4 regions of the Paenibacillus sp. FSL E2-8871 genome follow, and region 4 is predicted to be linked to each of the others. Evidence: riboswitches for the same ligand, from Rfam matches in the RefSeq annotation. Region 4 holds a riboswitch; each other region holds the start of a gene.
What was found. Region 4 has a riboswitch for cyclic di-AMP ahead of NYE25_RS06300 (APC family permease). Riboswitches for the same ligand answer to the same signal wherever they lie in the genome.

Region 1 (8,001 bases), 2.2 Mb from region 4:
CTCCATGATATTGATATTCACATTCGCCTGCCGCAAACAGACCAGGAATGTTTGTCATTTGGTTGTAATCAACCCACATACCGCCCATGGAATAGTGCACAGCCGGGAAGATTTTCATTGGTATTTTACGAGGGTCATCCCCCATGAATTTTTCGTAAATTTCAATAATCCCGCCAAGCTTCACGTCCAGCTCTTTCGGGTCCTTGTGAGAGAGGTCCAAATACACCATATTCTCACCGTTAATGCCCAGCCCTTGATCCACACACACATTAAAAATTTCACGTGTAGCAATATCGCGCGGCACCAAGTTACCGTAGGCTGGATATTTCTCTTCGAGGAAATACCACGGTTTCCCGTCTTTATAAGTCCAGATACGGCCGCCTTCGCCACGTGCTGATTCCGACATTAAGCGGAGCTTGTCATCTCCTGGAATAGCCGTTGGGTGAATCTGGATAAATTCTCCATTGGCATAATGTACGCCCTGTTGGTACACCGCACTTGCTGCTGTACCCGTATTAATTACGGAGTTCGTTGTTTTACCAAAAATAATACCAGGCCCGCCGCTAGCCAAAATAACAGCGTCTGCAGGAAAAGTCTCAATTTCCATCGTCTTGAGATTCTGGGCACTTATGCCGCGGCATACACCTTCGTCGTCGACGATGGCCGAGAGGAACTCCCAGTTCTCACGTTTCGTTACAAGACCTTCGGACTCCCAGCGGCGCACTTGCTCATCCAGCGCATACAAAAGCTGTTGGCCTGTCGTTGCGCCAGCAAATGCAGTGCGGTGACGCTTCGTTCCGCCGAAACGACGGAAGTCGAGTAATCCCTCAGGTGTGCGGTTGAACATTACGCCCATCCGGTCCATAAGGTGGATGATACCCGGTGCTGCTTCACACATCGCCTTGACCGGTGGCTGATTCGCCAGGAAGTCACCGCCGTAAACGGTATCGTCGAAGTGCTCCCAAGGGGAGTCGCCCTCCCCTTTCGTATTTACCGCGCCGTTGATGCCGCCTTGCGCACAAACGGAGTGTGACCTTTTTACAGGCACTAATGAGAATAATTGAACATGCGCACCGGACTCCGCCGCCTTGATGGTAGCCATCAGGCCGGCCAGACCGCCACCCACGATAATGATATTTGCTGTTGCCATGATAGTTCACTCCCTTTATTGAAAATATCAGAAAGGATTCTGGAATCTAGTCCTGAGAGGATAATTACTTAGATGAAAGTCTTTATGGACTGAGCTATGGAAGCTGCGGTTTGAAATTCAGCATCACGGAAAGTGACTAGCGAAATGAGGAACATAAACGTTACAAGAACAAATATACCGAGACAAAGGTATGAGGATACCCGCTGTGAACGAGGTCCTACCGTGATTCCCCAGCTGATCAAGAAAGACCATAGACCGTTTGAGAAGTGAAAGCATGCTGCAACGATACCGATAATGTACAGTGTCAACATCAGTGGTTGAGTCACGATATCATGCATCAGACCGCCCAGCTCTTCATGCTCTACACTACCAACTGCCACCTGAACCCGGGTTTGGAACAAATGCCAGACTATAAAGATAAAGGTAATAATTCCTGTAATGCGTTGCAGCGTATAACGCCAGTTTCTTTCAATGTTGAAACGGTTCAAGTTCGGCTTGGATTGATAGGCAATATACAGTCCATATACGCCATGGTACAGCAGAGGTAGCCATATACCGAACAATTCCAGGAAGAAGACAAGCGGCAGGCTATTCAGCCATATCACGCTGTCAGTGAAACCGGAAGCGCCACCCTCTACAGCCGCAAAATTCGTCATCATGTGCTCAATGAAGAAAGCTCCAAGCGGGATAACGCCTAGCAAGGAATGAATCTTTCTGGAATAAAATCCTTTCATACAAAGTAACCCCTTTCCGATTAAAACAGCGTTTTCATTATTGTGTATTCACCGCCGGAACTACATTTGACACAGGATAACGTAGAATATGTCATGACAAAACGTCTATATTTACCGCTATCCTTGGTTTCCCGGACTTTGTTTTCTTTTTCACAAAATGTGAATATCTTGTGTCACTTTTCATGTTACTCCTTTTTCCCTTATAAGGGAATTGCAATCTAATTATTAAACGTTATACAATAAACGCATAAGAATAGATTTTATATGATAATAATTCTCATTTAGAGAAACAACATTTTCCGACAAATCTTTTATTTCCTTATGGAGCAAGAAGTATTGTCTTCATGGCTATGAATTTCGTCACTACTGTTTATAGATTGCACTACGAGAGGAACATAAATATGTTTGACGATTTAGATGTTTTTGCAGCGGTTGTGGAGCACTCCAGCTTGAATCGGGCCTCCCGCCAGCTCAATCTGTCCCAACCTGCCCTATCTCGTAAAATCTCCAAGCTGGAAGAACGGCTGGGTGTCGCGCTATTTAATCGTTATGGCAAGCGTCTGGAGTTAACCGAGGTTGGGCGTCTTACTTATTCCTACGCACTTGAACAACGGCAGCAGCGCTCTAAATTTCTGGAGGCTTTGTCAAAATACAAAGAAGGCGAGCCTAAGCTCGTCACCTTAGGGGCGTCACTTACCTCACTGCAGACCACTCTGCCTCCACTAGTTAACGCATATATGGAGAAATACCCAACTGCGGAGCTGAAGCTAATCACAGGCCGAACACATGAAATTGTCTCCTCTGTCAGTGAAGGAAAGTCAGATATAGGTCTGATCGCTTCCTCTATTCAAGAACCTGGACTGCGCTGTATTTCTCTGTTTGAGGATCAGCTTCGACTGGTTGTTTCTGAGCATCATCCTCTGAATCAATCTACCAAGCTAACCATGGATGATCTGTCCCGACTGCCTATGATCCTGTTCTCCAAAGGCACCTGGTACCGACGTCTAACAGATGATCTGTTCCAGCGCTGTGGAATTGATCCAGACGTTCGGATGGAGATTGACTCCTTCGAAGCCATCGTGCGGCTGCTGCCGACAGTCAATGTGGCAGCGTTACTGCCCAAGTCTTATCTGCGTCCGCAGCTGTTAAACGGCGGTGGGCTGGTCTCTCTGCATATTAAAGAGCTGGAGCAGACTCAGCGAACTACCTGTCTGATTTACCGTGACGATGGGAGCCTGAGCACAGCGGCCCGCAGCCTCGTGCAGGTCACAGAAGAGATGTTTCTGACGGAACGAGAGAAATAGTACATACCTCTGAGTGCAACCTTAATTAAAAAAAGCCCCCCGTCCCATGTAAAGGACGGAGGGCTTATCTATTTAATCTTGGTTTACAACTTCATCCTCAAATCGATCAATACTTTCATTAGAACCAATGAGTACCATAACGTCGCCCTCACTCAAATGATCATGTGCCGTTGGAGCCACTATAATTCCACTTTCCCGGTTCAGGGCAACAATACTGCAGCCATATTTCGCTCTTGTATTTAAATCTGACAAGCTTTTCCCGTTCATGCAAGACGGAACGGTTAGCTCGACAATTTTATAATCCTTGGACAGTTCAATATAATCCAGCAAATTGGGTGTCACGAGCTGATGTGCTACACGAATGCCCATATCCCGCTCCGGAAAAATAACCCGGTCCACGCCCAGCCTGGACAACGCACGACCATGAAGGATCGAGATCGCCTTGGCTACCACTTGCTTGACTCCAATCTCTTTTAACAAAATCGCCGCCAGAATACTTCGTTCCATATTGTCGCCGATCGCTATAATCCCACAATCGAAGTTCCGTACACCAAGCGAACGCATAATCCCCTCATCTGTAGCATCAGCCACTACCGCATGCGTCAGGTGATCACTCATTTCCTCTACGCGCTCTTCATGGTGATCGATCCCGAGCACCTCGTAGCCCATTTCCATCAGCTCAAGCGCGAGACTTGAACCGAAGCGACCTAAGCCGATTACTACAAATTGCTGTGCTTTCATCTCGGATTAACTCCTATCCAATAATTATTTTACCTTCTGGGTGCTTATACAATGGTTTACCCTGTTTTGGTCCAAGCGCATACACTAATGTTAATGGACCTAGCCGACCCGCGAACATGGTCAGACAGATCAGAATCTTGCCGATGATAGACAGCTCAGGTGTCAGCCCCATGCTTAGTCCTACCGTTGCAAAGGCAGAGGTTGTCTCAAATAATATCGCTAAGAAATTACTATCCTCTGTTGTGGACAGTAACATCGACACAGAGAGGACCAATAGTAAAGCCAGTAAAGTTAATGTCAACGCCTTATAGATACGCTCCTGCGCCAATCGATAACGGAACAGTACAACATCTTCACGTCCGCGTAGCATAGCTATTACCGCACCAATCATAATCGTAAACGTTGTTGTCTTGATCCCGCCACCCGTCGAACCCGGTGATGCACCAATAAACATAAGAATAACCATAAAGAACTGTGAGGCTTGCCGCAGTCCGGCAATATCCACCGTGTTAGCACCGGCGGTTCGGGGCGATACGGACTGAAAGAATGCCGATAATATTTTGCCGCCGAAATTTAGATTACCCAATGTGCGCTGATTCGTAAATTCAAAAATAAAAATAACCAAAGCACCGATAAGAATAAGCCCTGAAGTGGTAGAGAGGACCACTTTGCTATGCAAAGATAATTTACGTTTGACACGAAACTCCACCAGATCGGACATGACAATAAAACCAATACCGCCGGAGACAATCAGAAACATCACCACGATATTCACAAGCGGGTCATATACATAATCGGTTAAACTCCGGAAATCCCCGAAAATATCAAATCCAGCATTATTAAACATGGACACCGCATGAAATATTCCAAAATAAATGGCCTTTCCCAGCGGCATATCAAATGCCCAGCGTATGGACAGAAGCACCGCTGCACAGCCTTCGATGACCAAAGAATAAATAAGTACCCTCCGGATCAGTCGAACAATCCCCTCCATTGAGCCTTGGTTCATTGCTTCCTGCAGGATCAGTCTGTCCCGCAAAGAAATTTTGCGTTTCATCATCATGGCAAATAAGGTGGCCATTGTCATAAACCCTAAGCCGCCGACCTGGATAAGCATCATAATCACGGTTTTCCCAAAAATTGTGAATGTCGTCCCGGTATCTAGCACCACAAGTCCTGTCACACAGGTTGCCGATGTTGCAGTAAACAACGCATCAATAAAACTCACAGCATTCCCGTTGGTACTCGAAATGGGAAGCATAAGGAGCAAGGCTCCAATCAGAATGATCGATGCAAAACCAAGCACCATAATCTGAGGCGGAGAGAGCTTCAGGAACTTTGATTCAGAAACCCTGCGAAACTGTGAAGCCACTACGCTCACCCTCTTATCTTAATTTAAAAAATTCCAACAAAAAAAGCACTGGAAAACCAATGCTACCCTTGGTTCCTGCAGAAAATTAGCCTACGAGGTTAGCTGACGGATTCGGACTGTGCAGGCTGCCCTATTCGTTCCTAGAACGAAATTCACCCCTGATGAATAAAGACAACGCCTATGGCGTATAATCATCTTTTCATTACTTCTTATGGTTCCCCCGTTTTCATCTGAAATTCGGCTATTATACAATTGCATACAAATTATATATGTTATTTCGATAAATCACAAAGACACAATTAATGGTGAATCAAATGAAAAATGCGGTTTGGAGAGAATGTACCATAAGGAGAGCCTTTTCTCATCACTTTTCCGTGTTTTCCCTGCAATTGCATCGATTTTCATGAAAAATGAAGAAATAATCACCTTAAATTCATGGTATATATTCAGCTACCTATTCTATAATATCTCTATTACCCATAAAAAGAATATACGATGATTTTTGTAACTATCATGGCACTAATACTATAATGGAACATAACATTGTCAGTTTACAAGGAGGCGTTACATGAATCCCGTTGGCCAGCCCTTACAGCAACGTGCCCTCTCCAAGAGGCTCATCATCTCGGGCATTATCGGTCTTATTCTATTTATTATGTTTCAAATTGCTCCCTCGGTGCTAAATAGCCCTGCCGGGGAAGATACTACTGTCATCAGCAAGGCGGAAGCCCGCGACAAAGCCATATCATTCGCAGAACAAAAGCTGAACTACACCAAAGCACCAACCGATCAGTGGAATGTACTGTACGATACGGACTCTTCCTTTTATGGTTATATGTCCCGCGAGAAGCTTTTGGAGGACTATACAAAAAAGAAATTGGATCAACGATATCCTTTTGACATCTTTCGTGTAACACTTAGTCCTTCAGCGGAACAAGAGCCACTGATCTCTGTTGACCTCAATATGTATACTGGTGCAGTTGTCGCTTTCACACAAGGTGCAGAAGGATCAGGTACCGGATTACCAAACAATGTATCCACCAGTGCAAAAGAAGAGGACAAGGGTACTACCTTATCACTTGCACAAAAAGAAAGTCTTGCCCGTCCCTGGCTTCAGGAATGGGATGTAAATCCCGCCAAGCTGCAAATTGAATCGAATACGGGAAACTACGGGCTCGTGTATACAGATCGTTCCGTTCAGATCGGCGAATCCTTACTACACTATTATTTCGATTTCACTGGCGAACAGGTATCCAGCTTTAAAGCAGGATTCACCGCTCCAGCCTGGCATACCTCCTATGTAAAGGACCAGACCTCTCTCGCGGAAAAGTTTACTTTATTCGGCTACGGTTTGCCTACTTTAGCTTTAGGAATTCTGGCACTCATCTACAGCATACTTAGAAGAGAACATACCTCCTTTAAGCGTGGAATATTCCTAAGCTCAGCTTATTTTGTAATCATGATGATCAGCACCTATAATATGCTCCCTGAATCCTCAGGCGAAGGACTCGAGGCTCAGATAACTTCCGTCATAATGTTCATCATTTATGCCTTATATAGCCTCCTAATGTCCTCCCTGCTCTATTTTTCTTTAGTTGGAGGGGACGGCCTATGGAAAAAAGAAGAGGGGATGAACCCATGGCCTCGTGCTAAAGAGCCTGGCTATGGAAAATATGTTCTGGATAGTATCCGGGCTGGATACGTCTGGGCATTCGTGCTGCTAGGGGTGCAGACCCTTATGTTCATCGTATTATCACTTACCTTGCAGAACTGGTCCACTACTGACGCTACTCAATCTCCTTACAATATGAGATATGCTTGGCTGCTGCCCATCGTTGCATGGCTCGCTGGTTTATCCGAGGAAGCCATTTATCGTTTTTTCGGAATTCCTATGTTGAAAAAAGTATTCCGAAGCACGTTCATTGCTTGCCTGATCACCACGCTGGTTTGGGCGTTTGGCCATACGCTGTATCCGATCTACCCCATCAGTTCCCGTCCTATTGAGCTGACCGTGATCGGTTTGCTCTTTAGCTATATATTCCTTCGTTACGGCTTTATTGCCGTCATGTTCAGTCACGTCGTGTTTGACAGTATTCTGATGGGCGCTACGCTGATCTTTATGAAGGAAAGCGTGAATGTAGGGGCTGGTATCTTCGCGATTATCATGCCGTTCATAGTCGCCTACATCGTCTATCGGTTTAATCCACCGCAAAAATCAGAACCTAAGCCGGTTGAACCTACATCTGTAATTTAAAGAAGTAACGGGTGGATAACCTATAATAAAAAAAGGTGTCACAGCAGAAAACTGCTGTGACACCTTTTTTATATTTACGTATACATCATTCCAGTATTTCGAATGCCTATGTCGCTGGCTCTTCATCCTTGAGCGCCTCAAGAATTTGACTAGCCAGCTTTTCGCCAATAGAAAGTGATTTAAAATCCTCTATGGAGGCTTCTTTAATTTTCTTTAGTGATCCGAAATGCTTAAGCAGCGCCTTGCGCCGCTTCTCGCCTATACCTGGTATGGAGTCCAGTTTAGAAGTAACCATGGACTTCCCACGTTGTTCACGGTGGAAGGTGATGGCGAACCTATGCACCTCATCCTGAATCCGTTGCAACAGATAAAATTCCTGACTATCCCGAGCCAAAGCGACAGGTTCTGGCGGATCTCCAACCAAAAGCTGAGCCGTCTTATGCTTA
Region 2 (8,001 bases), 2.3 Mb from region 4:
CTCAATCCAAATCTGTGTTCCAATCTCTTTCTGCTCGGCCATGAATGGGGGCATTACGACCTTCCCAATCTTTTTGCTCTCCGCTTCAAACAGTACATAAGGAGCATCCCCAAGCTTAATTAATTCCTCCATAAGGAGACTATCGAACGTTTTTTGATTGTTTGCATGAAGTCCGATCTCGCCAAAGATAGAACCGCGGTGACCTGCCATTCCTTCCAAATCCAAAACAGGATAGCTCTGTGCCTTCAGGCGGTGCAGCAGATTTGTTTTACCTGTACCCGTATTTCCATGAATGACATAAGGCTTCGCCTTGAATTCATAGGACTCCAGTTCATCGAGTATCCATTTACGGTAAGCTTTATAGCCGCCAATCAATCGGTAAGCGTGAATATCCATTAAAGAAAGTACGGTCGCAGTTGTACGGCTGCGCATACCTCCCCTCCAGCAGAATACAGCCTTGTCCCCTTGAATCGCAACAAATTCTTTGACAAAGGAAGGTAGCTTCGCGGCAGCAATCTCCAAACCGCGTTCTTTCGCAGCCTGCACACTTGTCTGTTTATACAATGTACCTACTTCAGCTCGTTCCTCATCGTCAAAAAAAGGAATATTCAAGCTCTCTGGCAATGTCGAATCTTTATATTCAGAAGGAGATCGAACGTCGATAACGGTGATCTGCTTCTTATTCTTTAACACTCTTAGTTCTTCCAGTGTAATATCCTGAAACAATGCGCTCTCTCCTCTGGTGGCTAACTTCTTAGGTCGCCTCTAAGCTGAACTACAGCGTTATTGCGCAGCTATAACTACAATCTGACCCGGATGTTCTTCCGTTACCTCTCCGATCAATGCCGCTTCCACACCTGCATCTACTAACTCTTTTAGCAAATCCTCACTTTGTTCAGGAGCAACAGAAATCAGCAGTCCACCGGAAGTCACAGCATCACACAGAATATAACGGCTTAATTGGTCCATCTCTTCCGGATAAAGAATACTGCCCTCCAAATGGGCAAAGTTATTTTTAGTGCCGCCTGGAACAAAGCCCTGCTCCGCGAGCTCTCTTACTCTTGGCAGCATCGGTACATCGCCTTGACGAATAATCAGTCCGTGATTGCTCCCTTTTGCCATTTCCGAGGCATGTCCAAGCAACCCGAATCCGGTAACATCTGTACAAGCATGTACATCATAGGGCTCCATGATTTCTGCCGCTTTTTTATTCAGTGTAGACATGACTGTCGTAAGGCGTGTAGTTTCTTCTGGGGATAGCTGATCCTTTTTAATAGAAGTCGTTAAGATGCCCACACCGATAGGTTTAGTCAAAATCAGCTTGTCTCCTACCTGCGCACCTGCATTCGTTCTTACTTTGTCCGGATGCACAAGGCCCGTAACGGCCAATCCAAATTTAGGCTCTTTATCGTCGATGGAATGTCCGCCCACAAGCGTTGCTCCTGCTTCCTGCACTTTATCTGCTGCACCGCGCAAAATGTCACCGAGAATGCTTTTGTCCAAAACAGAAATAGGGAAGGCCACAATATTAAGCACTGTAAGCGGCTTGCCGCCCATAGCATAAATATCACTTAACGCATTAGCTGCTGCAATTTGCCCAAAGGAATAAGGGTCATCCACGATCGGCGTGAAAAAATCAACAGTTTGCACTAACGCAAGATCATCACTTAATCGATATACCCCAGCGTCATCACTGGTATCCAGACCTACAAGTAGATCCGGATTAGGAACGGTTGGTGGTAGACTGCGAATAACCTGCATGAGATCGGCGGGACCGATTTTGCAGCCGCAGCCCCCTTTTGAAGATAATGAGGTCAATTTTATGGTTTCGGCTTGAGACATCATGACTCAGCTCCTTTAGATAGTTAATCTCGAATATCTTTAATCTTACATCAGTAGACAGCATTGTACAAAATACAGACATACAGAAGAACGCCCCGTAGCCAGTACATACTCCCCGGCTATGGGACGCCCCTCATTTCTCACTTACCACTAAGATCAACTAATCTGCTGAGTTTCCTGCTGTTTCTCCAAAAACCGCTGAAGTATAGCATTAAATTTCTCCGGCTGACACAGATTACTAGGATCTAATGCGTTAGGGATGATCACTAACTGAGCATGTGGCAGCTGAGACACCATATCCTTCATACAATTAACTCCAAATTCACTAAAGTCACCTACAATACATAAGGCGGGACGCTTAAAAGACTTTAAGCATCTAGTGTAATCCACATGGCTCGTAGCCAGCCTTTGCCGATACAATTCCCGTGGACGTTTATCGAGAAGTCCTCTTCTAATCTCGTTATAAGCCAGATTCCAGCGTTCCCGGTACATCATACGAATCGAAGGCAGTACAAGCTCACTTGGAGCGTAATACATTAACCAACTACAATAAGCAGCCATAAGCTGGATTTTACCGATTATCGTTGACGCCTGACTTCTACAAAAGCTATCCGCGACAACAATCGCTTTTACTCGCTCTGGATATTGTTTCGCAATATGTTGAACGACGAGCCCCCCATAGGCACTCCCAACAAAAACAGCCTCACGAATACCCAAATCATTCAATAGCATAATTATATCTAGACATTGGGTTTCAATAATCTCATTTGGGGCCTGCAGTAGTTCACCTGATTTGCCATTCCCCCGTAAATCACACAGAATCACTTTATATTTATCAGAAAAATACTCCAATTGTGGCTTGAACATACTATGTGTTAATCCATGTCCATGGATAAACACAACCGGAGTCCCTGTTCCATTGATTTCGTAATAGAGCGAAGTTCCATTCAGTTTAGCAATAGGCAAAGTTAACACCTCTTTCATAGATAGGTTCTACAACTATATCTGCTTTTTAACGCAGCAAAAAACCACAGAGGGATTCTCTGTGGCTATTCATCATCAAATACGCCATTCATCCTCTCTCCATACGCTTACGAGGTTAGCTGTCGGATTCGGGCAGTGAGAGTTGCCCTACCTGCATGGATGCATTTATGCACCTGGAACAGGATTCACCCCATAACTAGTACCGATTGTTACACTGGTTCCCAGTTGTTGGTTCCCCCGCTTTCCTTAACGGAAATTAAGCGGACTTCTTATGTAATTGTCAGTTATGTGATGAATCATACTCCGTGTAAGGTTTCTTGTAAAGTTGAGCCGTGGGCAAAATAATGTTGAAAGCCATGCTTTTCATTTCATATTAAGCATACACTTCGTTTTCTCTTTCTTTTGCTCTTGTTTACTCAATATATCTAAAAAAAGCCGAGCGGCCATCAGAGATCAATCCCTGAACCACTCGGCTTCGTTATACAATCATATGGCTACAACAGATCGGCGTTTTTCAATGCATGCTCCCAGCTCGGAAAAAAGAACAGCGCACTTCTCATAAGATCAGGATCGCTTTGCTTCACTTGTTTTTTGCTGATCGAGCTTCCATCGGTTTGAAGCTTTTTGATACGACTTAACACTTCATCAGCCTCCAAAGGAATTTCCATTGAAACACTCCTTTCTCAGTGACCTGGTTTCCAATCATTTTCTCCATAATATGCAAATTTATTCTTCATTTCGGTTTATACGAAATTAAACCAGCTGATAGACCGGTTGTTCAGCAATAAAATAAGTAGGAATCATTGGGTATTTCTGTGCCAGAACTTCAGCTAAATATTTCATTCCTGGAGCTTCACTTTCCGCATGACCTAACATAATCAGCGCTTTTAATCTGCCTTGGTGGACAGCATCCCTCACATATTCTGGAGTTTCCCATTCGGGGCCCTCGCCAGCAATAATTAAATCAAGATTGTGCTGATTAAAAAGAGGAATAGCCATCGTCCCACCTCCTCTGTAACCTACTAATATCCCCACATGTCTGCATATCTGGGATAGGTCTCCGGCAGCACGTACATAGGAGATGCCTAGCTTTCTTTTTATATACAGAGCCGCTTCACTTACCGTCATAGCTGGAATCGATAGGATTGTAGCAGTGGATTGCTGCTCAACCACATAGGCTGACCATTCAAGCTCTCGTAGCAAGCCCACCATGATCCCATCCGGTTGATGCCGATGCCAATAATCATGATAACGAAAAATAGCCAGTTCAGAACGCTCAATCAAACTCCGTTTCGCGCGAGACACAGGGTCATCCTTTAACCACTTGCTCGTCTCATGATGACTGTAAAACACACCTTCATGTGTGATCAACAAATTGGCGTTCATAGCAATCGTTCGTTCCACAACATATTGCGTAGCGCAAAATGCCGTAACCATCCCTGTAATCACCATTTCTGGATTCCCCGGCTTAAGAGTATCCACAGTCCTATCTATCTGTTCCATAGCTCCTATTAAATCTTCCAGAATCGTTCTAATTGTCACGCTCACTTTAATCCGCCCTTTGAGATCTACTCTACTAATCTATCAACGTATAAATAACCCGCCCTTAATCGATATAAGGACGGGTTCACAGTTCATTATTTGAGCAGCTTGTCCACTCTATAATTTCGTGGCAGAGGTGATAATTCGATGGAAAGCTGGCTTAGGCTTATGCCCTTCATCGAATAGGAACGGCCAGTTCTTCCGCCCACGAACAGGGAAATCATCCAGCCAGGTATAGTCATCCGCTGCTCCCCAGAACGTGACCGAACTAATCACGTCCCGGTATTCTCTCAGTAGTGCGAACATCGCTTCATATCGATCTGCTTGAAGCTCGAGCAGATCAGCAGGTACTGCCTTTAAGTCCATTCGTCTATCATCGAAACGGAACATGGATACATCCAGCTCTGTCAGTTGGAGCTGAAGTCCTAAGGATGCATATTTTTCGATCGCTGTACGAATATCATCTAGACTAGGATCGTATAAATTCCAGTGTGCCTGCAATCCGACGCCATGGATCGGCACGCCTTGTTCCAATAGCGACTTCACCAGTTTATAGATTTTGTCACGCTTTAATGGATGGGATTCATTATAGTCATTGTAGAACAACAAAGCCTTTGGATCGGCTTCATGCGCGAATTCAAACGCTTTGGCGATAAAGTCTGGGCCCACAATGTCGAGCCACTTCGACTGGCGAAGAAGTTCTTCTCCCTCATCAGCGATTACCTCGTTTACAACATCCCAAGCATAAATTTCTTCCTTATAACGTCCTACAACGGTCTGAATATGTGATTTAACTCGTGCAAGCAGAATCTCTTTGCTTACAGGTCCTCCGCCCTTATCCTCAAACAGCCAGTCCGTTGTCTGGTTGTGCCAAATCAAGGTATGTCCGCGCATCGCCATATGATGTTCCCTGGCGAAGGCAACCAGCTGGTCTGCTGCCCTAAAGTTATAAGTGTCCTCAAGTGGATGCAGACTTTCAAATTTCATCTCGTTCTCAGCGGTAATACTGTTGAAATGATAAGCAAGCAAATGCTTCTGTGATTGGATAGTTAATGGGTTGACGGCTGCGCCAATCTTGAAATCCTCTGCGAATACTGTCTTTAGTGCAGGCTCTGTAAAATCACTAGCTTGTCTCAACAATTTCCCTCCTAACAAACGCTATTCATTATGACCGATAATCGAACCAATCAAAGTGGGCAGGTACCTCAGCTACTTTACCATGACCTGTCGCGTATAAACCGATAAGAACACCTGTAAATCCATTTCCTTTTACGGCCTGTGGGGATATTGGGTATGCTGCCGCTGTAGATAGCTTATTCCATTCCTGCCCTTCCAAGGAGAACAATAAGGTGTATTCGGTAAGCTCCGCCTGTATTTTCAGATAAATTCGCTCAGCTGTAGTTGGTACTTCTGCTTCTACACGGGTTATTCCATCAATAGTTAATTGTGCTGCAATGACTCTGTGGCCATCTTTTTGCACCAAGCCAATCTCATAATGTGCATCCTCGTCCAATCTGGCACAAAGCCCTGCCTCTTCACCGTCCACGGTAGGGTTAAAATCCAGTAATGTACTCCATTCTGCTGAAGTATACTGTTGTCTTCTTCCTATAAATGACACCTGTCCTATATCACTGAGACCCTTAGATTGACCCCGAAGAGATAACCATCCCGGGCGTTCATTTAGAGACCAGCTTGCCTCAGCGGGATTACGAAGAAAGGTCATTGCGAATGGTAATACATCGTCTTCAAAGTCATACCTTCCGCTTAGCGCAGGCTTTGGTGATTGACCCGGTACACGCGGAACCTTCATATCCAGTCCTACGATATCTTCGTTATTATCAATCATCGGCCATCCGTCTTCATTCCACGTTACAGGGGCAAGGAAGGTCTCTCTTCCTAGCACTGTATATTTAGAACCTACTAGTCGTACTCCAAGGAATACGGCCCACCAATCACCGTTTCGATCTTCAATCAAATCGGCATGTCCTAAATACTGAATAGGACTGTCGGTACCTCTGTGCGTTAATATCGGATGAGGCAATCGCTCAAATGGCCCATACGGCGAGGAACTTCGACCAATGATCTCACGATGTTCCTTCGCCGTACCGCCTGAAGCAGACATGATATAGTACATTCCGTTAATTTTGTACAAATGTGGTCCTTCCGTCCAAGGTCCACCATCACCAGTCCAGATGACAACTGGTTCTGTTAAAGCTGCGCCCGTAGCAATATCAATCTCATATTGAATGGCGTGGGAGTCATACTCTGCCCCCTGCTGGGTAGTTACATATACCTTTCCGTCCTCATCAAACATTAGAGAAGGGTCAATGCCTCCGTAAGGAATAATGATTGGATCTGACCACGGACCCGCTGGGTCCGTAGCCGTAACATAGAAATTCCCCTTCCCGTGTATTTCGGTCGTTATCATGTAAAACGTTCCTTCATGATACCGGATAGTTGGTGCAAATATACCTCCAGAGCTTTTGCTCTTACGTGTATCTAGCTGACTTTCACGATTGAGCACATGACCAATTTGTGTCCAATGAATTAAGTCCTGGCTGTGAAAGATAGGTACCCCAGGGAAATATTCAAAGGAGCTGCAAACCAAATAGAAGTCGTCTCCAGCCCGTGTAATACTAGGATCTGGATAAAAGCCTGGAAGTATTGGATTTGTGTATGTGATTGGAGATTGGGTCATAGTTTAACAAACAACCTTCCTATTCCTTAATAGTGATTGTAAGCTGCTTATTCCTTCACGCTTCCTACGTTCATTCCAACTACAAAGTACTTTTGCATGAATGGATAGACTAGCAGAATCGGAACCGAAGCAACGATAGTAACGGCTGCACGAATGGACTTTGGAGTTACCAATGACCCCGCTGACTCCGCAGTTACCCCTGCCCCGTTAGCTACACTTGCGCTACTGTTCGCATTCATACTAGATTGTATTAGCTTCATTAATTCATACTGCAATGTGCTGAGGTGCTGGCGGGAAGAGGTGTAGATAAAAGCATCAAACCATGCGTTCCATGCACCTACTGCGACAAAAAGGGCAATGGTAGCAAGAACAGGTTTACATAAAGGGAAGACTACTTTCATGAAAATCTTGAAATCCCCGGCACCGTCGATTCTCGCGGATTCCATAAGACTTTCATGTATGCTACCAATATAAGTACGAATAACGATCATATTAAATGCACTTATCATAGTCGGTATTACATATACCCAAAACGAGTTTAGCAGATGAAGCTCCTTAATAAGGAAATAGTTTGGTATCAGACCCGCATTAAAATACATGGTAAGGACGAAAATAATGGTAATCGGTTTGCGGAAAACATATTCTTTCCGGCTTAAAGTATAAGCAAGCATTGTGGTTAGAAATAGATTCAGGATCGTAGATATCACTGTTCGTGCAACCGAAATCCAAAAAGCAGGAATAATGGTACCTGAGGCAAAAACGGCTTTGTAGTTCTGTATAGTCCACTCCCTAGGCAATAGATAAATGCCGCCACGGATCGTATCGTTCCCCGCATTCAATGAAACTGCTATAGTATTTAGAAATGGATATAAGGTAACTATAACTATACATACCATAAATACAGCATTAAAGGTACCGAACAATACTGGTTCAAG
Region 3 (8,001 bases), 3.4 Mb from region 4:
GGCTTAATATTAAGGATGAACGGAGTGAAGGACAACGTGAGAATTAATAAATTCATCAGTGAGACAGGGTACTGTTCACGCCGTGAAGCAGATAAGCTGGTGGAAGGTGGTAGAGTTACGATCAACGGACAACCTGCTGTGCTTGGCAGTCAGGCCGTTCCAGGCGATGATGTGAGAATAGATGGTGTTGCGCTTGAAACATCAAGCCAGACGGTTTACATTGCGTTAAACAAGCCAGTGGGTATCACTTCAACTACAGAGCAGCATATTAAGGGGAATATTGTTGATTTTGTAGGTCATCATGAGCGAATCTTCCCGATTGGGCGTCTCGATAAGGATTCAGAAGGATTGATTCTGCTTACTAACGATGGGGACATCGTTAACAAGATTTTACGGGCCGAAGGTCGGCATGAAAAAGAGTATGTTGTTACTGTAGACAGACCGATTACGCCATCATTTATTACCGGCATGTCCAGCGGCGTAAAGATATTAGGTGAGAAGACGCTACCTTGTGAGGTCACTCGTATTACAGAGCGTGTATTCCGTATTATTTTGACGGAGGGTAAGAATCGTCAGATCCGCCGTATGTGCAGCGCTTTTGGCTACGAGGTTAGAAAGCTTCAACGCATTCGGATTATGAATATTCGTCTAGGGGCATTACAAACAGGAGAATGGCGTGAGCTGTCTGCTGAAGAGAAGCAAGAACTTGGAGCTACACTGAACTACGAACTTCTATAACCTAGAAGAGCCTAGATTTGAATACAATGTATCAAAAAAGAGCTGTTCCATCGGTCTAAGACCTTGGGACAGCTCTTTATGCTTGTAATAGGATAACCATTATTCATCGGAAGGAGCAATACCTGAGAACTCTTTGGTTTCTTGATATTTACGAATAATGGATACTTCAACCCGGCGGTTCTTACTTCGTCCAACAGCTGTAGTATTTTCAGAAATGGGGTGGTATTCCCCGTATCCAATCGCACTAAATTTCCGTGGATTCAGGTTCGTATTTGTTAGCAAAATCTTCATGAACTGAAGGGCGCGATCGGCGCTCAGGTCCCAGTTGGAAGAATAGTCGCTATTAGAGATAGGGATATTATCGGTATGTCCTTGCACGACTACATCATAATCCGGGAATTGCTGCAGCATGGTTGAGATGGACTTTGCTAATTGCCGAGAATCATCTTTAACTACTGCCTGTCCGGATGCGAACAGTGCGTTATCACTTATCGTAATCATAAGTTGGGATTGATTGAGCTTAGTGCTGAGTAGATCGGTAAGGCCGTTCTTGCTGATATATTGATCAAACTGCTTCTTAAGCTTCTCTAAATCCTCTTGTTCCTTTTGCCGCAGCTTAGCCATTTCTGTTTGTTCATTTTTCTTGGTTACTGATTTATCCATTTGATCATTTTTTCCTAAATCCTCTTGACTCTTAGATGGCATTGCCGCCCGCTCTTCAAGAACACCTGTACCGCCATTAAGAGCAGAACTGAAGGCTTGACTCATCTCTTCGAATTTTTTGGCATCCGTTGCACTCATAGAATACATTACGATGAACAAGGCTACCAGAAGGGTCATAAGATCAGAATAAGGCAGTAGCCACGATTCATCGGCGTGTTCTTCATGCTCTTCGTGTCGTCTAGTCTTTTTGCTCACCCGATCCACTCTCCTTCTCATCATTTAACTTAGCTCGTTCCGAAGGTGTCAGGAAGACAGCAAGCTTCTGATTGATGGCAATAGTGGATACACCGGATTGTATGGACAAAAGACCTTCGACCATCATCATTCGAACTTCAATTTCACGTTTGGAAAGTCGTTTTAGCTTATTGGCAATAGGATGCCATAATACGTAACCTGTAAAGATACCGAGTAGTGTTGCGATGAAGGCCGCCCCGATTGCTGCAGCCAATTTGTTCATATCACTCATATCAGCCAGAGCGGCGATAAGTCCGATAACAGCCCCGAGCACGCCAAGTGTAGGAGCATACATACCTGCTTGTGTGAAAATGAGTGCGCCTGCTTTATGTCTATCCTCTGTGGCGTGGATGTCCTCCATGAGAACATCGCGGACAAAGTCCTGATCATTCCCATCAATAATCATCCGCATGCCGTTTCTGAGGAAGTTATCTTCTATTTCATCGACTTTAGACTCAAGAGCCAGTAGACCTTCACGCCGTGTAATAGAAGCCCATTCCATGAACATAGTAATTAATTCGGATTTACTGATTAATTTCTTTTTGACAAAAATTATTTTAAACAGACTTGGAATCTTTTTGACCTCCGAGATTGGAAAGGCCATAAAGATGGAGGCCGCCGTCCCCACTAAGATAATAACGTAAGCAGCGGGTGTGGCTAAAGCGTGAAGAGGAGCGTGCTTGAGGATCATACCCCAAATTACTGCAACTAGACCAAAAATTAAACCGAGTATTGTTGAAATTTCCATTATGCACCTCGTCCATGAGATTATAAGATGTGTTCCGACAAAGCCGCGTATATCATCCTTGAAACAGCGGCAAGGCACTCTGTTCGAAACCGAATAACGTATATTCTTATTTATCGACATCATTCCGTTTTTTGTGAAGTCATTTTTTCGGCTATAATGGATAAGGTAAGTAATTATTCATCTGTGGAGAAAACGGAGTGATACATGTGGGTGTAAAGCATGGTAGAGATTACGGTGAAATCCTAACGGATTTGACTGAGGCTGTCGGAAGAATTTCCGATGGGTACTTATTTTTTGAAATGGATCCGGAAGAGTGGCAAGAATTGCCGCAGGAATCCAAGATGGAGGTATGGGAGGCACTGGCTGAGGATCTTTTCTTCGCGCTGGGTAATGAACCTATGATTGAGGTGGGGAGCGGCGTTATCATCTACGATAAGGACACGCACCGCATTAATATTTTAGTCGGAGAAGAGGATTTAGCCTCTGTTGTTTTGATTTAAGAAGAAGGGGCCGCGGGGCGTAATTTGCCCGTAGTTAGTAGCCCGTGTTAAAATTGGTGTAGCCGAGTTATAATCGCTGGGATTCTTGAATACATTTAATCGAAAATATTGCCTTTATCCTGGCACATCCCTTGGACCTCAGAAGCTAAGGGATGTTTTGTTTAACGAATAAGACGAGTAAAGGTACCTGCGGATTTTACTGCAATTTTTAGTAAGGGAGGAAACGAATTGTTATTTACCGAAGAAGAACTGCGTGAGCAGATCAGCAAGCTGGAAGGTTGGAAGCTGGAAGAGAATACCATGGTGCGAAAATATATGTTCAGCCAATATATGAAGGGTATTGCTTTCGTTGATGAAGTAGCCACCATTTCAGAAGCCTTTGATCACCATCCACATATTACGATTGATTATAAGACAGTGACTTTACGACTGAAATCAAATGAGGAAGACGGTATTACAGCTCTAGATATTCGAGAGGCACATGAATTTAATGAAGCCTTTGAGAAAAATCGTTAGTGTCACCTAAACTCATAAATAAACGCCCGTGCGCAGATAGTGAACTATCTTCTGGCACGGGCGTTTTTAGTTGCTTAGGTAGTAGTTACTGTTACTTTTTCTCTGAGAGCCAGAGGGCGACGTTTGCAATCTCCTCAGGGGCTAGCTTTTCTTTAAAGGAAGGCATTTGACCTCGTCCTTTAGTGACGATACTGTAGATTTCTTCAGCATCATGCTGACCGCCTTCATTTTGAAGACTGGGTCCAACTCCACCTTGAAGCTGATCGCCGTGACAGGTGATACAGCTGGCTTTCACGGTTGCTTCGGCCTTTGCCGCATCCAATTGGACTTCCGGCATCGTCGGCTTATTCTGTTCAGCTACCTCTTCTTTACCTGGAAGTGTAAACATAAGTACTACCGCAAAGGCACAGGCGGCAAAAAACAAACCGCTCATGATCCATTTCTGCATCCCAGTTCGTCCCTTCTATGTAAGCTGCTCCCTACATTATAGCTCAAGGTGAAGCGTTATCATAGGGTTTGTGACAAAAAAATGAACGATAATGCCATCAAATCATTGAAAAATATGGAATTTAATATTATTTATCATAGACCATGCAATAAAAAGGTTTGTTTCCTGTGGGGGTTAGGCGCTCATACGTATCGGTAATCGTAAATCCACACTTTTGGTAAGTTCGGATTGCCCGCTGGTTCCAGGTCAATACCTCTAGATCAATCTCACGCTCAGGATAACGAATTAAGGCTGCTTGCACGATTGCATCCATGAATATTTTTCCTAGACCTTGACCGCATAGATCAGGGCGCATACCAATCCCCAAGCGAACAACACCTTCCAATGGAAACAACTGCGCGAATCCACACAAAATCCCTTGCCCATTTAAGATGGAGACATATTGCTCATTCCGTAGCTGAGGGTCACCGAACTCGATTCCAAGAGCCTGCATTTGCTCCCACGGCATCCAGCCGTAAATATTATAAGGGGCAGTGTAATCCCAGTTGCAAATCTCTTCCGCGTGACTGGTCTCCATAGGCGCTACATGAAAAGTAACAGAGGGATTTATCATAAGGTCAAGGACCTCCTTTCACGGGGGAACTTTAAATGTCTTATATTTCTAGCTTAAAATACTTATGGTCCTTATAAGGACATCGAAGGCGTTTATGCTTGTAACTAATTATATACAAAAAGAGGCATGGTCGACTCAGAAATTTATGAGGATTATTGTTTTACAAATTCTGAGAGGGGTAAATACTAAATAAGACAAAAAACAAGCTCTTCCCCAAGAATCAACATCTTGGAAAAGAGCCTATGTACGATTTACTTATTGAACATCATCATTATCTTCTGTCTCAGAAGCAACAGAATGATAAGCATCCGTGCTCATAATTCGTTTAGCACCGATGTAGCGTTTCACGTAGTAGCTATCACTCAGGGAGCTAATCGTTACACCGCGTGAGGAAGATGCGTGTGCAAACTTGCCTTCACCGACATAAATACCGACATGGGAGACACCCTTACCACTTGTATTGAAGAATACAAGATCTCCAGATCTTAAATCATCTTGGGAGATAGCAGTGCCCATTTGATACTGGGAACCTGATTGGTGTGGTAGGTTTATACCAATTTTATCAAATACATACATTGTAAATCCGGAGCAATCAAATCCATTTGTGGAGATGCCGCCGGATACGTACTTAGTTCCGATGGTCTTGTCGATCACTTTATCCATTTTGGAATCCGCGAAAGCGCTTCCTGCTCCGATGGTGAAAATAATGGAAAAGCTAAGTACTGCTGCTGCTAGCTTCTTCTTCAAAAGTTTATACCCCTTCCGGATGCCTACGAGGTTAGCTTAAGGGTTCGGTTGAAGGTCCCCTATGACCCCTCTAAAAATGGAGGTCAATTCACCCAAAGTTGGTTCCCCCGTTTTCCTAATAGTTAGGAAACTCGGCTGATACTGTTGATTAGGAATAGCTTGTAATCAATACATGACAAAACCTTTGTAAATAACAACTTAATGATTACAAAAATGTTACTAAAATCTTACTGCAGTTATTGTAACAAACAGAGTGCCGCTTGGCAATCGTTTTTAACATAATCATGCAGAAAAATTCGTTTTTTTAAAGACAAAATGCATATGTAAGCGATAATATTAAACTAATTTTTATATTTATTGAAATTTTTATCAAATAAAAGTGTTTAAAGTCCGTTCTAGAGGTGTAAAGAATATAATAAGGCAAAAGAAAACCTGGATTCGATTAAGTCAATAATCAAACCCAGGTCTATATAATGTAATTGTGAGGTTATAGTTGTGGGGAAGTATTAATCGTAGGCTATAGCTTGATATGAGGAAGTACTCATTACTCTTTTAGCACCAACGTAGCGATTGGCCCAGTAGGACTGGCTAAGTGAAGTGATGGTCACGCCATATGAAGATGATGATTGTGCGAATTTTCCGTTTCCAACATAAATGCCGACATGGGATACGCCGTTGCCCAATGTGTTAAAGAAAACTAGGTCACCTGAACGTAATTTACTTTTGGCTACAGGAGTTCCGACATTATATTGAGCTTTTGAAGTACGGGGCAAAGAAAGACCCACCTTCTTGAATACATACGTAGTAAATCCAGAACAGTCAAACCCGGCAGTGCTAGTGCCTCCGGTTTTATAGGCAACTCCAATTGTCTTTGAAATAACACTGTCCATCTTAGAATCTGCAAAGGCACTTCCTCCACCAATAGAGAACGCCATCACAAGTCCTAGCGCCGCAGCGACGCATGCTTTTCTTAAATTCTTCAAAAAAATTGTACCCCTTCCAATGCCTGTGAGGTTAGCTTAAGGATTCGGTAGAAGGTTCCCCTATGATCACTGCAAAGCGAGATCAATTCACCCAAAATATGGTTCCCCCACTTCCCGGTGCAAGGAATTCGGCGTTTTATGCACCAGATAGTGACTTATCGACATGACTACGACAAATACATGAAGTTATGTAGAAATCGTTTCAAATGATTACAAACTTGTTACCAATGGAACAGGACTTATTGTAACAAAGTCTTTACGATTTTGCAAATCCTCATAATTTGTCTATAACGCGAAAGAGTCCCAACTCCTGATTCAGGAACCGGGACTCTTATATTATGTTCTGTAATGTTTCAAATTATTGTGGAAATGCTTTACTGTGCCATAGATGATATTGAGCCGAAATTCCCCACATTTTGAAGAGTGTTGAGGGCAGTGATGAAAGTTGACGAATAAGAAGCGCTGGTAGGCCAGGACAGAAGATACCCGTTAGTCCGCACACTAGCAAAAGGATCAGGCCTGCTGCACCAAGTATGATTGAAATTCCTATTGCCGGAATCAGCGACTTCAAGCAAACGAATAAGGAGGAGAACATCCCCGTGCCGCTGGTATAACCAAACTGCATATATAGAAGGAACAGGCGCACGATAAAGATGTATATAAGCCATGCCAATACGTATGGAACTAGATGAAGTAACAAAGAGTAGTTCAGAAAGGAGGACAAGAATAGCCCGTACATTTTTGGAGCAAGCCAGTATAACGGAAGTAGAGCCAGCGCCCATTCGATTAGACTGAAGATAAACACTGGAAATCCATAAAGCTTCATACCTGGAAAAAAGAACAGGCCACGCTCTCCTTTTCGCTCCTGATGGAGTTCATGCAGTAATCCTGCCCTTATGAAGGGGGAGAGTAGCAGTCGTAAGACAACAAGCCCTAGGAACATCCATAACCAAGTACGTATCGCAGGATCTGTGTTCAAGCTGAACTGCCCTTCGACATAATAGAGTAGTCTGCCCATTCCGCTGCCTCCAGCGTCTTTATCTGGATAACGCAGTAGAATTGGAACGATAGCAGACCGGATGAAGCCGTACATAAAGTAGCCCCAGAGCAGTCGGTAGATGAAGAGCAGAATCAGAATATAAAATTGCTCCTTCATGCTTTGCCAGCCGCGGGTTATCGATGTTCTCACAATCATTCACCTCACCAGACAAGAGTTCCGAGCACGGTTTCAACTAGTTTAGTTACACTTAATGTCCAGCGGGAGAGCGTTTTGGGCTCTATTTCCGCCAGTCTGAAGTTATTAAGATGTTTGTTTTCTAACAGAATGGTATGCTCAGGATCAACCTCAGCAGAGAGCAGAAGCTTATCGCTTAACAATTGGAAGGTAGTCTCTGCTCCTTCACCGCTCCAGACCCGCTCTGTAGCAGAGCCATCGGCGAATGTGAATTTAATGGGAACGTCAACGTAATGGCTCCCTTTGTTTGTAATCTTTACTATGGATTCATAGCTCTGAGCATCGCTGTTGCCATTCTTTTTAATCGTAATCGTATCTACTGAGAAATCAGGAGCACCACCACCATAAATATAATCTTCGAAATAAGGCTGCCATGATTTTTTGGTTACCTTCTCAATGACTTTTTGAAAATCAGACGTAGTGGGGTGCTGGAAACGGAATTTACGTGCGTAAGTGGACATGATGCTGTTCATTGCCTTAGTGCCTACTTGGCGTTCAATATCCTTAAGTACTAGCT
Region 4 (8,001 bases):
GATCTGGAACAATATCTGCCTCAATTCCAAACACTTCCCGCAGTACATCTGGTGTCATAACTTCAGTAGGTGAACCTTCACTAACCACAGTACCGGATTTAATAGCTACCATATGCTGTGCATAACGAGTAGCATGATTCAAATCATGCACGACCATGATAATGGTACGACCTTCTTCCTCATTCAGCTTTTGGAGAAGCTGTAGAACTTCAAGCTGGTGAGCCATATCTAGAAAAGTTGTTGGTTCGTCCAGGAATAGAATGTCAGTTTCTTGTGCCAATGCCATAGCGATCCAAGCACGCTGACGTTGTCCTCCAGATAAGCGGTCAATCGGACGGTCATGGAAAGGCTCCATACCTGTAACAGTGATTGCGTTGGAGATAATGCTGCGATCCTCTGCTGTCATTGTGCCAAATCCTTTTTGATGCGGGAAACGGCCATAGCTGACAAGTTCAGAGACCGTTAGTCCGTCTGGAGCCGTTGGGTTTTGCGGTAAGATCGCAAGCTGACGAGCTACCTCTTTCGTTGAAAAGTTATGGATCGATTTGCCGTCCAACATTACGCTGCCGCTCTTAGGCTTCATGATCCGGGCCATTGTTTTAAGAATTGTAGATTTACCAGAACCGTTAGCGCCCACTAGTGCGGTTATTTTTCCCGTAGGGATAGTTAAGTTCAACCCTTTAACAATTGTAGCCTCTGCATACCCAATACTTAACTCTTCTGTGTTCAAACGTTCTGACATGTTAACAACTCCTTAAAAGTTTTATGGAGCTATGCTCCTAGAATGAACTACATAGTAAAACTCGCTTCGTACGCATTATGCTTTCGATTTGGCGAGTAAATATAAAAAGTAAGGTGCACCAATGATCGCAACCACGATGCCTGTTGGAACTTCTGCAGGCTGTAACACCCATCTGCCGATAGTATCAGCAGTAATCATAAGAAGCGCCCCTGTCAACGCACTAGCGGGCAATAATACCTGATGACGGGGTCCCACAAGCTTGCGGGCAAGATGTGGTGCAATTAGGCCGACAAAGCCAATTCCTCCACTTACAGCAACGCAGGAGCCGGCAAGTGCAACTGCTGTCACTAGAAGGAGAATACGCTCCTTCTCCACTCGCATTCCAAGTCCTACTGAAGTATGGTCCCCTAGATTCAATACATTAAGAATACGGGCTTTATAGAAGGCGAACGGTAACAGAATCGCTATCCAAGGTAGCAGAGCAAGGACGAATCTCCAATCGCCACCCCATATTTTCCCAGCGATCCAAGTCGCTACAAACTGATAATTATTAGGATCAAGCCGAAGTGCCAACACCAGCTGGCAAGCGTTAATTCCGGCAGCGACTGCAATCCCGATAAGTATCAACCTTGTTGGAGATAGACCATCTGCTTTTCTATAAGCAAGAATATAGATTAAAGCGGCGGTTAAGCTAGCCCCTCCAAGCGCTAAGAGCGGCAAGACAAATACCGGAGCTGCTGTTGTAGCCGGAAAAAACGAGATAAAAATGATTACCGCAAAACCAGCACCCGCACTTATGCCCAGCGTAGCCGGTTCGGCAAGTGCATTTCTTGCGAGACTTTGTAAAATACAGCCTGACACTGCAAAGCCCGCTCCAACCAACAATGAAATTACGATGCGAGGTAATCTGAAATCAAATAAAATAAGCTTTTGCTGATGAGTTCCATCACCCAGCAGTGTATGTAATACCTCCCGTGGGGATAGACGCATAAATCCTGTATTCATACTGACAATAAAAACAACAACGATCAATATGGCAAGGAGCGATAACACTGTAATAGCACGTGTACGGCGTTCATTATCATTGGGAGAAAGGGTTGTTCTGTGCATTACAGCTCCCCCTTCCGCTTACTCGCTAAGTAAATAAAGAAAGGTACACCGATGATGGCAATTAATGCGCCTAGCGGCGTCTCATAAGGGGCATTAATCATTCTAGCTGCGATATCCGCAAAGATGATCAATAAGCTCCCAAGAACTGCCGAGCAAGGAATGATCCAGCGATAATCTACTCCAACGAAATAACGTGCTACATGTGGAATAATTAGTCCTATAAAAGCAATCGGGCCAACCATTGAGACTGCACTTCCGGCAAGAACTACTACAACAATCATACATGCCAACTGTACTAATCTTGTCCGCTGCCCCAGACCAACTGCAACTTCTCTTCCTAAGCTGAGCAAGGTGACAGACCGCGCTAACATCATCGCTGCGATTAATGCCACGAACACCCAAGGGAAGATAATCTTGATATGAGTCCAGCTTGCCCCACCCATTCCGCCAGCCAACCAGAAGGCTATATCCTGGGATAAGTTAAAAAGAATAGCTATGCCCTGACTAACAGCAACCAGTAGTGCACTAACCGCGGAACCTGCCAGCGTCAAACGTAAAGGGGTAAGGCCATTAAAAGATAGCGACCCGATTCCAAATACGATAAAAGACGCTATAGCAGCACCTATAAAACAAAACAACATAAGTGAAGTGAATGAGATCGAAGGTGCAAAAGCAAAAACTATGGCCAGCGCTACACCTGCTCCCGCATTCAAGCCTAACAGACCTGAATCCGCAAGAGGGTTCCTTGTCATCCCCTGCATGATTGCCCCTGCTACAGCGAAGCAAGCACCGACCAAAGCACCTGCTATCGCGCGTGGAAATCGCAGTTCTCTTATCACCTGATGTTTTTGTAAATCTGGATTGAAATGAAATATTGCTTCCCATACCGTAGCTAGCCTGATATCTGCCGCACCCACTGAGACCGAAAGTGCCAGTCCAAAGGCAATGGCAGCGAGTCCAATCACTAGAATACCCATTGCAGCTGCCGGTCGGGTATGTAGAGCTTTTTGTGTATCATTTTTATTACGATGTGCGAAATCTGAGGGTGAAACCATGAGTCGTCTCCTTAATCGATAGTTACAATGGTCTATATGATAACAACAATCATTCTCATTATCGCAAAAAAAATTAAGTTGTACAATTGTAGGAGTTATTTTTCAGTAATACAGGAATGGTTTATAAAAAAATGGTGCAGATCTAAGTATCCTAAGATACTTGATCTGCACGCCCTTCCCCACCCAAATGATCAGTCTCATTCATGGTGAATTACGACTCTTTATTTCACAAAACTTTTTAACACATCGTCAATAATTTTGTCACCAGCGTTCGCACCACTGTATAGCCAACTGCTTGTTGAGCTCATTTCATGCACATTTCCAGCTTTCACAGCCGGGATGCCTTTCCAAATTGCACTGTCCAGAATCTCCGAACCCTCAGTCTTATCACTATTTACAAGGATAATATGATCTGCTGTCAGCTCAGAAAGCTTCTCTAGCGAAATTGGATTCCAAGTAGCTCTTGTACCAACAGGAATTTCTGTTACTAAGTTAGGCAGCTTTACACCAAGGTCTGTATATAATACAGCACCACTGCTGCGGGTTTCGTCTACAATATAGAAGTTCTTTTGTACCAACCATAAAATCGCCACGGACTCTTCTCCAATAGCTCCTTTAAGCTTTTCTTTCGCTGCAGCCGCCTTGTCTTCATAATCTTTAATGGCTTTCTCTGCTTCAGGTGTCTTGTTCAGAATTTCACCAATCTTGAGTAGCGATTTACGCCAATCTTGATTTAGCTTATCCCCAATCACATAAGTCGGTGCAATCTTATTCAGTTGGTCATAGATACCATTCTGTACAGATGACTCCGATGGGATGAGGATAAGATCCGGAGCGAAGCTGGTTACTGCCTCGAGCGGAAGATCGTAGCTGATCGTAGGAACATCCTTCAATTCAGTGGACAGATAATCTTGAATACCATTAGTCACGGACCATTGCGCTACTGGAGTCACACCTAGAGTTACCAATGCATCCTCCAAATAAGAACCCAGTACACGCCCAGGATTAGCTGGAATCGTTACTTCATGTCCCATTGCATCCGTTAACGTCTTAGCAGCTGCAGGAGCTTCTGTAGCTTCAGCAGTAGGTGCCGTCGCTTTGTCTGTTCCTGCGTTTGAAGCGTTACCGGGATTATTATTACCGCAAGCGGATAAGAATAGCACCATCACCATTAATCCGATCATCGTTAATTTCATGCTTCCAAATCTTATTCTGTTAAACAAAAACATTAAATACCCTCCTAGTGTGTACATCCTATGTTATTCAAAGGTGTTGACTACCTCAGTCTCACTTTTAAATGATATTGATTCTCATTCTCTATGTCAACATATAAATTTTAAATTTTGTGGATTTGTAATAATTCCCTTCTTAAAAATACAAAAAAAGGCTATATTCCGAACGTTCCGGATATAGCCTCTCCTTAATGATCCATTATTTATTCAAATGATATGGGACAGTCGCAACTACAACATCTTTTGAATTCATTAGATACGAACGGATTAAAAAGCTGGTCTGATTATGAAGTACAGCTTGCCACCAATGCTTAGTTATAAACTGTGGAATCAGAATCGTGATATGATCCGTCGCTGCGGTCTTCCACTCCACTGTATCAATAAATTTCACTAACGGACGAATAATACTGCGATATCTGGAACGAAGTACAATCAGGCGTACACCCGGATTCCATTCATCCCACCGTTGCTCCATTTTTTGAATGTCCTCTTCATCAAAGCCAACATACACGGCTACAACATTATCCGTTAGAGACTTGGCATAGCTGATGGAATGTAGTACAGCACGTGTTACACCCGCAACAGGAACAACAACCGTACTGCCTTTAATCAAAGGTTTATCTGTACTCGGGCATATACGAAGCTGATCTGCAGTGTTCAAATAGTGCTTGTGAATCCGGTGGAACACGAACATTACAGCAGGTAAGAAAATGAAAGCCATCCATACGCTTGAGAATTTAGTGATGATAAAAATAAGCGTAATCGTCAATGTAGTCAGCATACCGATGGTATTTACAACAAATCTTTTTTTCCATCCCGCTGGTTTTGTTTTAAACCAATGAACCATCATTCCTAGCTGTGACAATGTGAAAGGAATGAATACACCAACCGCATAAAGTGGAATCAAGCTTTCTGTATTTCCGTGGAATGCAGCTACAAGCACAGCAGACAGAACACCTAGAAAAATAATACCATTAGAGAAACCTAGACGGTCTCCACGAACCATAAAAGCATGTGGCATATATTTATCTTTTGCAAACATAAATGCGAGCAGCGGGAACGCTGAGTAAGCTGTATTAGCTGCCAAGAACAAAATTACTGCTGTGATACCTTGAATGAAAAAATATAAGGTTCCGCGGCCAAAGGTCGATTCAGCGATCTGTGAAACAACCGTTGCCTTTTCATCAGGCACTATGCCGTACCAATACGCCAGTAGTGTGATACCTGTAAACATAAATCCAAGTATAACCCCCATAACCATTAAGGTCTTGGCTGCGTTCTTTTCAGCTGGTGCTTTAAAGTTTGGAATGGCATTCGATACAGCCTCTACACCCGTAAGTGCCGAACAGCCAGAACTGAAGGCTTTTAATAGTAGAAACAAACTAACATTAGAAACAGCAGAGCCAATTTCAGGGACATTCGCATGTACGCCACCTGCTGCATATTTAATAATACCGGAGATAATCAACACTACAATCGACACTACAAACAAATACACTGGGATTGCGATGAATGAAGCTGATTCTGTAACTCCGCGAAGATTAATCAAAGTAAGTAAAATAATAACTGATACTGCAATAAGAACGGTGTGATTATGAAGACTTGGAAAAGCCGATGTGATCGCATCCGTCCCTGCCGACGCACTAACAGCTACGGTCAGAATGTAATCCACTAACAAAGACCCTCCTGCTAAGAGCCCTGTCGGAACACCAAGATTACTCTTGGCAACGATGTAAGCTCCGCCTCCCTGAGGATAAGCGTAAATCGTCTGCCGATAGGATAAAATCAGGATGGCCAGCAGGCCCAATACGGCTAATGCAATTGGCAGGGAATACCAGATGGCAGTAAACCCCGCAGCCACCAGTACAATCAAAATTTGTTCCGTTCCGTAGGCTACAGACGAGAGCGCATCAGAAGACAGGACAGCCAGTGCTTTAACCTTGGATAACTTTTCATGATCGAGTTCGTTCGACTTCATCGGACGCCCGATCAATAGTCGTTTTACCTTGCTTACCATGGTGGATACAGTTCCTTTCTTTGGGAGCTGAAACGGAATTTCCGCGCGCTGTTTTCATTGGTGGATTTCATAAATGCAGACACTAAAAATAGCATGCGGAAATGATCCGCATGCTATGCATGGTCATTATCCCACCTTTGCTTACGAGGTTAGCTGGCGGATTCGGGCTGTGGTTTAGCCCTACGGTAAAAGTCTAATCGACCCATTCCGATTCACCCCATTGGCACATATGCCAAGTTTGGTTCCCCCGTTTTTCCTAAGAAAATTCAGCGCATATTCAACTTCTCACAAGGTCTAATATTAGTCTACAAAGTTTATACAGTAAAGCGTTGAAAAAAATGAAAAAAGAATGAAAAAACATCCAGTAAGCGCAAATACAGCGTCTTATTGGATGCTCTCTTTCATTCTCTTCAATTATCCCTCTGGATCGTGTTTTTAATCACTTTTCACATTTTTTCGGATCCTTTAAAATTAAAAAATCAAAATCCTAAACTTTCCTCTGTATCTAAATCCATCACTTCTTCTTCCTTGCGTCCGTACCAAAGTAAAATGCTAATTAAAGCAAAAGCGATTAATGCAAGGAAAGGAATCGTAATGAATCCAAAAAAGTTCAAGTAATCCTTATTACAAGGAACACCAATTGTACAAGGAAGCACTTTACTTAACGCGGGAATCTTCTGCTCCGCATAATGATAGATCGAGATACTGCCACCAATCAAGCTTAGTGGAAGTACATATGGGATAATCCTTTTATCCCCTCGAAACGTCGCAATTCCCAAGAGGAATAACTGAGGATACATAAAAATTCGCTGGAACCAGCAAAGCTTACAAGGTTCATATTTCAATACTTCGCTCAGATATAAGCTACCAGCAACAGCAACTAAAGAGACAAACCAGGCCAGATACAGGCAGTTACGCTTGCAAAAAGATAGGAACTTTGTCACTTTGCCTCCACAGCTTTTGCGGCGTCGTTAATTTCAGTTGAAATCGCTTCAATGTTAAATGGATCCGCAGTCATTACTCCATTGATATAAAGGGATGGTGTAGTCGACACCCCAGCTTCACTAGCTAACTGCATGCCTTTATTCAACTCATCTGCATACGTACGTTCCTTAATATCTTTACGTAACAGTTCGTAATCGATAGCTAATTTCTCTTTCTCCGCAAGGCTTACTAAGAAATCTTCAGTCGCCCATTCCTCGCTCTCATCACCTTGCTGAGCATATACAGCATCATAGAACTTCCAGAATTCATCATGATTCTGATGGTAAACAGATAATGCAGCAAGTGAGGCAGTTTCAGAGTCTGGACCAACGAAAGCCATATTTACAAAGTAGAGCGCTGCTTTTCCCTCGTTGACAAAATCTTGAACAATTTTCGGTTTAACTGAAGTTGCAAACTGGGAACACGCTGGACATTTTAAGTCTCCAAATTCAACAATTTTAACAGGTGCATCCTCTTTACCGACTCTAGGTAGCTCACTGTAATTGAATGCTACTGGTTCTCCCGAAGTGGCATTTTTTGCGGCATCTTTCGAAGCTAACATAAACAATCCAACAAAAATGATGACTACTAAAGCTATTGAACTAATAATTAAAATTCTCGTCTTCTGCTTTTGCTGCTCCTGTTCTACCCGCCGTTTCTCTTGTTTGCTAAGCTGGGGAACGCTTGTACTTTTATTAGGTTTACTCAAGGAGAGTTCCTTTCTGTCCTCTGTGGACTAATGTAGTTTTTATCATATACATTTAAAATTATATAATTTTTAATCTCTTTTTGGCAAACAATACTGTAAAAACGCTGTAAAAAAGACACAGCGCTATAGCACTGTGTCCTAATATTACTAAT

Region 1: linked by a shared signal. The riboswitch ahead of NYE25_RS16135 (TrkH family potassium uptake protein) and the one ahead of NYE25_RS06300 (APC family permease) in region 4 are both predicted to bind cyclic di-AMP.
Region 2: linked by a shared signal. The riboswitch ahead of NYE25_RS16565 (alpha/beta fold hydrolase) and the one ahead of NYE25_RS06300 (APC family permease) in region 4 are both predicted to bind cyclic di-AMP.
Region 3: linked by a shared signal. The riboswitch ahead of NYE25_RS21580 (C40 family peptidase) and the one ahead of NYE25_RS06300 (APC family permease) in region 4 are both predicted to bind cyclic di-AMP.

What each region holds. Positions count from the first base shown of each region.
Region 1 is NZ_JBBOBV010000001.1:3,543,810-3,551,810, forward strand. It holds gene sdhA (succinate dehydrogenase flavoprotein subunit) at 1-1,150, opposite strand, end outside; gene NYE25_RS16120 (succinate dehydrogenase cytochrome b558 subunit) at 1,219-1,884, opposite strand; gene NYE25_RS16125 (LysR family transcriptional regulator) at 2,286-3,188, shown strand; gene NYE25_RS16130 (potassium channel family protein) at 3,261-3,929, opposite strand; gene NYE25_RS16135 (TrkH family potassium uptake protein) at 3,943-5,238, opposite strand; cyclic di-AMP (ydaO/yuaA leader) riboswitch at 5,373-5,554, opposite strand; gene NYE25_RS16140 (CPBP family intramembrane glutamic endopeptidase) at 5,870-7,555, shown strand; gene uvrC (excinuclease ABC subunit UvrC) at 7,662-8,001, opposite strand, start outside.
Region 2 is NZ_JBBOBV010000001.1:3,652,193-3,660,193, forward strand. It holds gene mnmH (tRNA 2-selenouridine(34) synthase MnmH) at 1-726, opposite strand, end outside; gene selD (selenide, water dikinase SelD) at 784-1,842, opposite strand; gene NYE25_RS16565 (alpha/beta fold hydrolase) at 1,999-2,808, opposite strand; cyclic di-AMP (ydaO/yuaA leader) riboswitch at 2,915-3,099, opposite strand; gene NYE25_RS16570 (hypothetical protein) at 3,321-3,494, opposite strand; gene NYE25_RS16575 (Nif3-like dinuclear metal center hexameric protein) at 3,580-4,374, opposite strand; gene NYE25_RS16580 (endo-1,4-beta-xylanase) at 4,486-5,505, opposite strand; gene NYE25_RS16585 (glycoside hydrolase family 43 protein) at 5,534-7,066, opposite strand; gene NYE25_RS16590 (carbohydrate ABC transporter permease) at 7,114-8,001, opposite strand, start outside.
Region 3 is NZ_JBBOBV010000001.1:4,741,857-4,749,857, forward strand. It holds gene NYE25_RS21535 (sensor histidine kinase) at 1-47, shown strand, start outside; gene rluF (23S rRNA pseudouridine(2604) synthase RluF) at 37-738, shown strand; gene motB (flagellar motor protein MotB) at 838-1,656, opposite strand; gene motA (flagellar motor stator protein MotA) at 1,640-2,443, opposite strand; gene NYE25_RS21555 (hypothetical protein) at 2,650-2,943, shown strand; gene NYE25_RS21560 (4a-hydroxytetrahydrobiopterin dehydratase) at 3,172-3,459, shown strand; gene NYE25_RS21565 (c-type cytochrome) at 3,551-3,907, opposite strand; gene NYE25_RS21570 (GNAT family N-acetyltransferase) at 4,035-4,520, opposite strand; gene NYE25_RS21575 (C40 family peptidase) at 4,776-5,267, opposite strand; cyclic di-AMP (ydaO/yuaA leader) riboswitch at 5,273-5,414, opposite strand; gene NYE25_RS21580 (C40 family peptidase) at 5,774-6,202, opposite strand; cyclic di-AMP (ydaO/yuaA leader) riboswitch at 6,256-6,394, opposite strand; gene NYE25_RS21585 (hypothetical protein) at 6,609-7,439, opposite strand; gene NYE25_RS21590 (M1 family metallopeptidase) at 7,451-8,001, opposite strand, start outside.
Region 4 is NZ_JBBOBV010000001.1:1,384,249-1,392,249, forward strand. It holds gene NYE25_RS06280 (ABC transporter ATP-binding protein) at 1-742, opposite strand, end outside; gene NYE25_RS06285 (FecCD family ABC transporter permease) at 818-1,852, opposite strand; gene NYE25_RS06290 (FecCD family ABC transporter permease) at 1,852-2,907, opposite strand; gene NYE25_RS06295 (ABC transporter substrate-binding protein) at 3,129-4,136, opposite strand; gene NYE25_RS06300 (APC family permease) at 4,339-6,156, opposite strand; cyclic di-AMP (ydaO/yuaA leader) riboswitch at 6,280-6,438, opposite strand; gene NYE25_RS06305 (disulfide oxidoreductase) at 6,636-7,100, opposite strand; gene NYE25_RS06310 (DsbA family protein) at 7,097-7,849, opposite strand.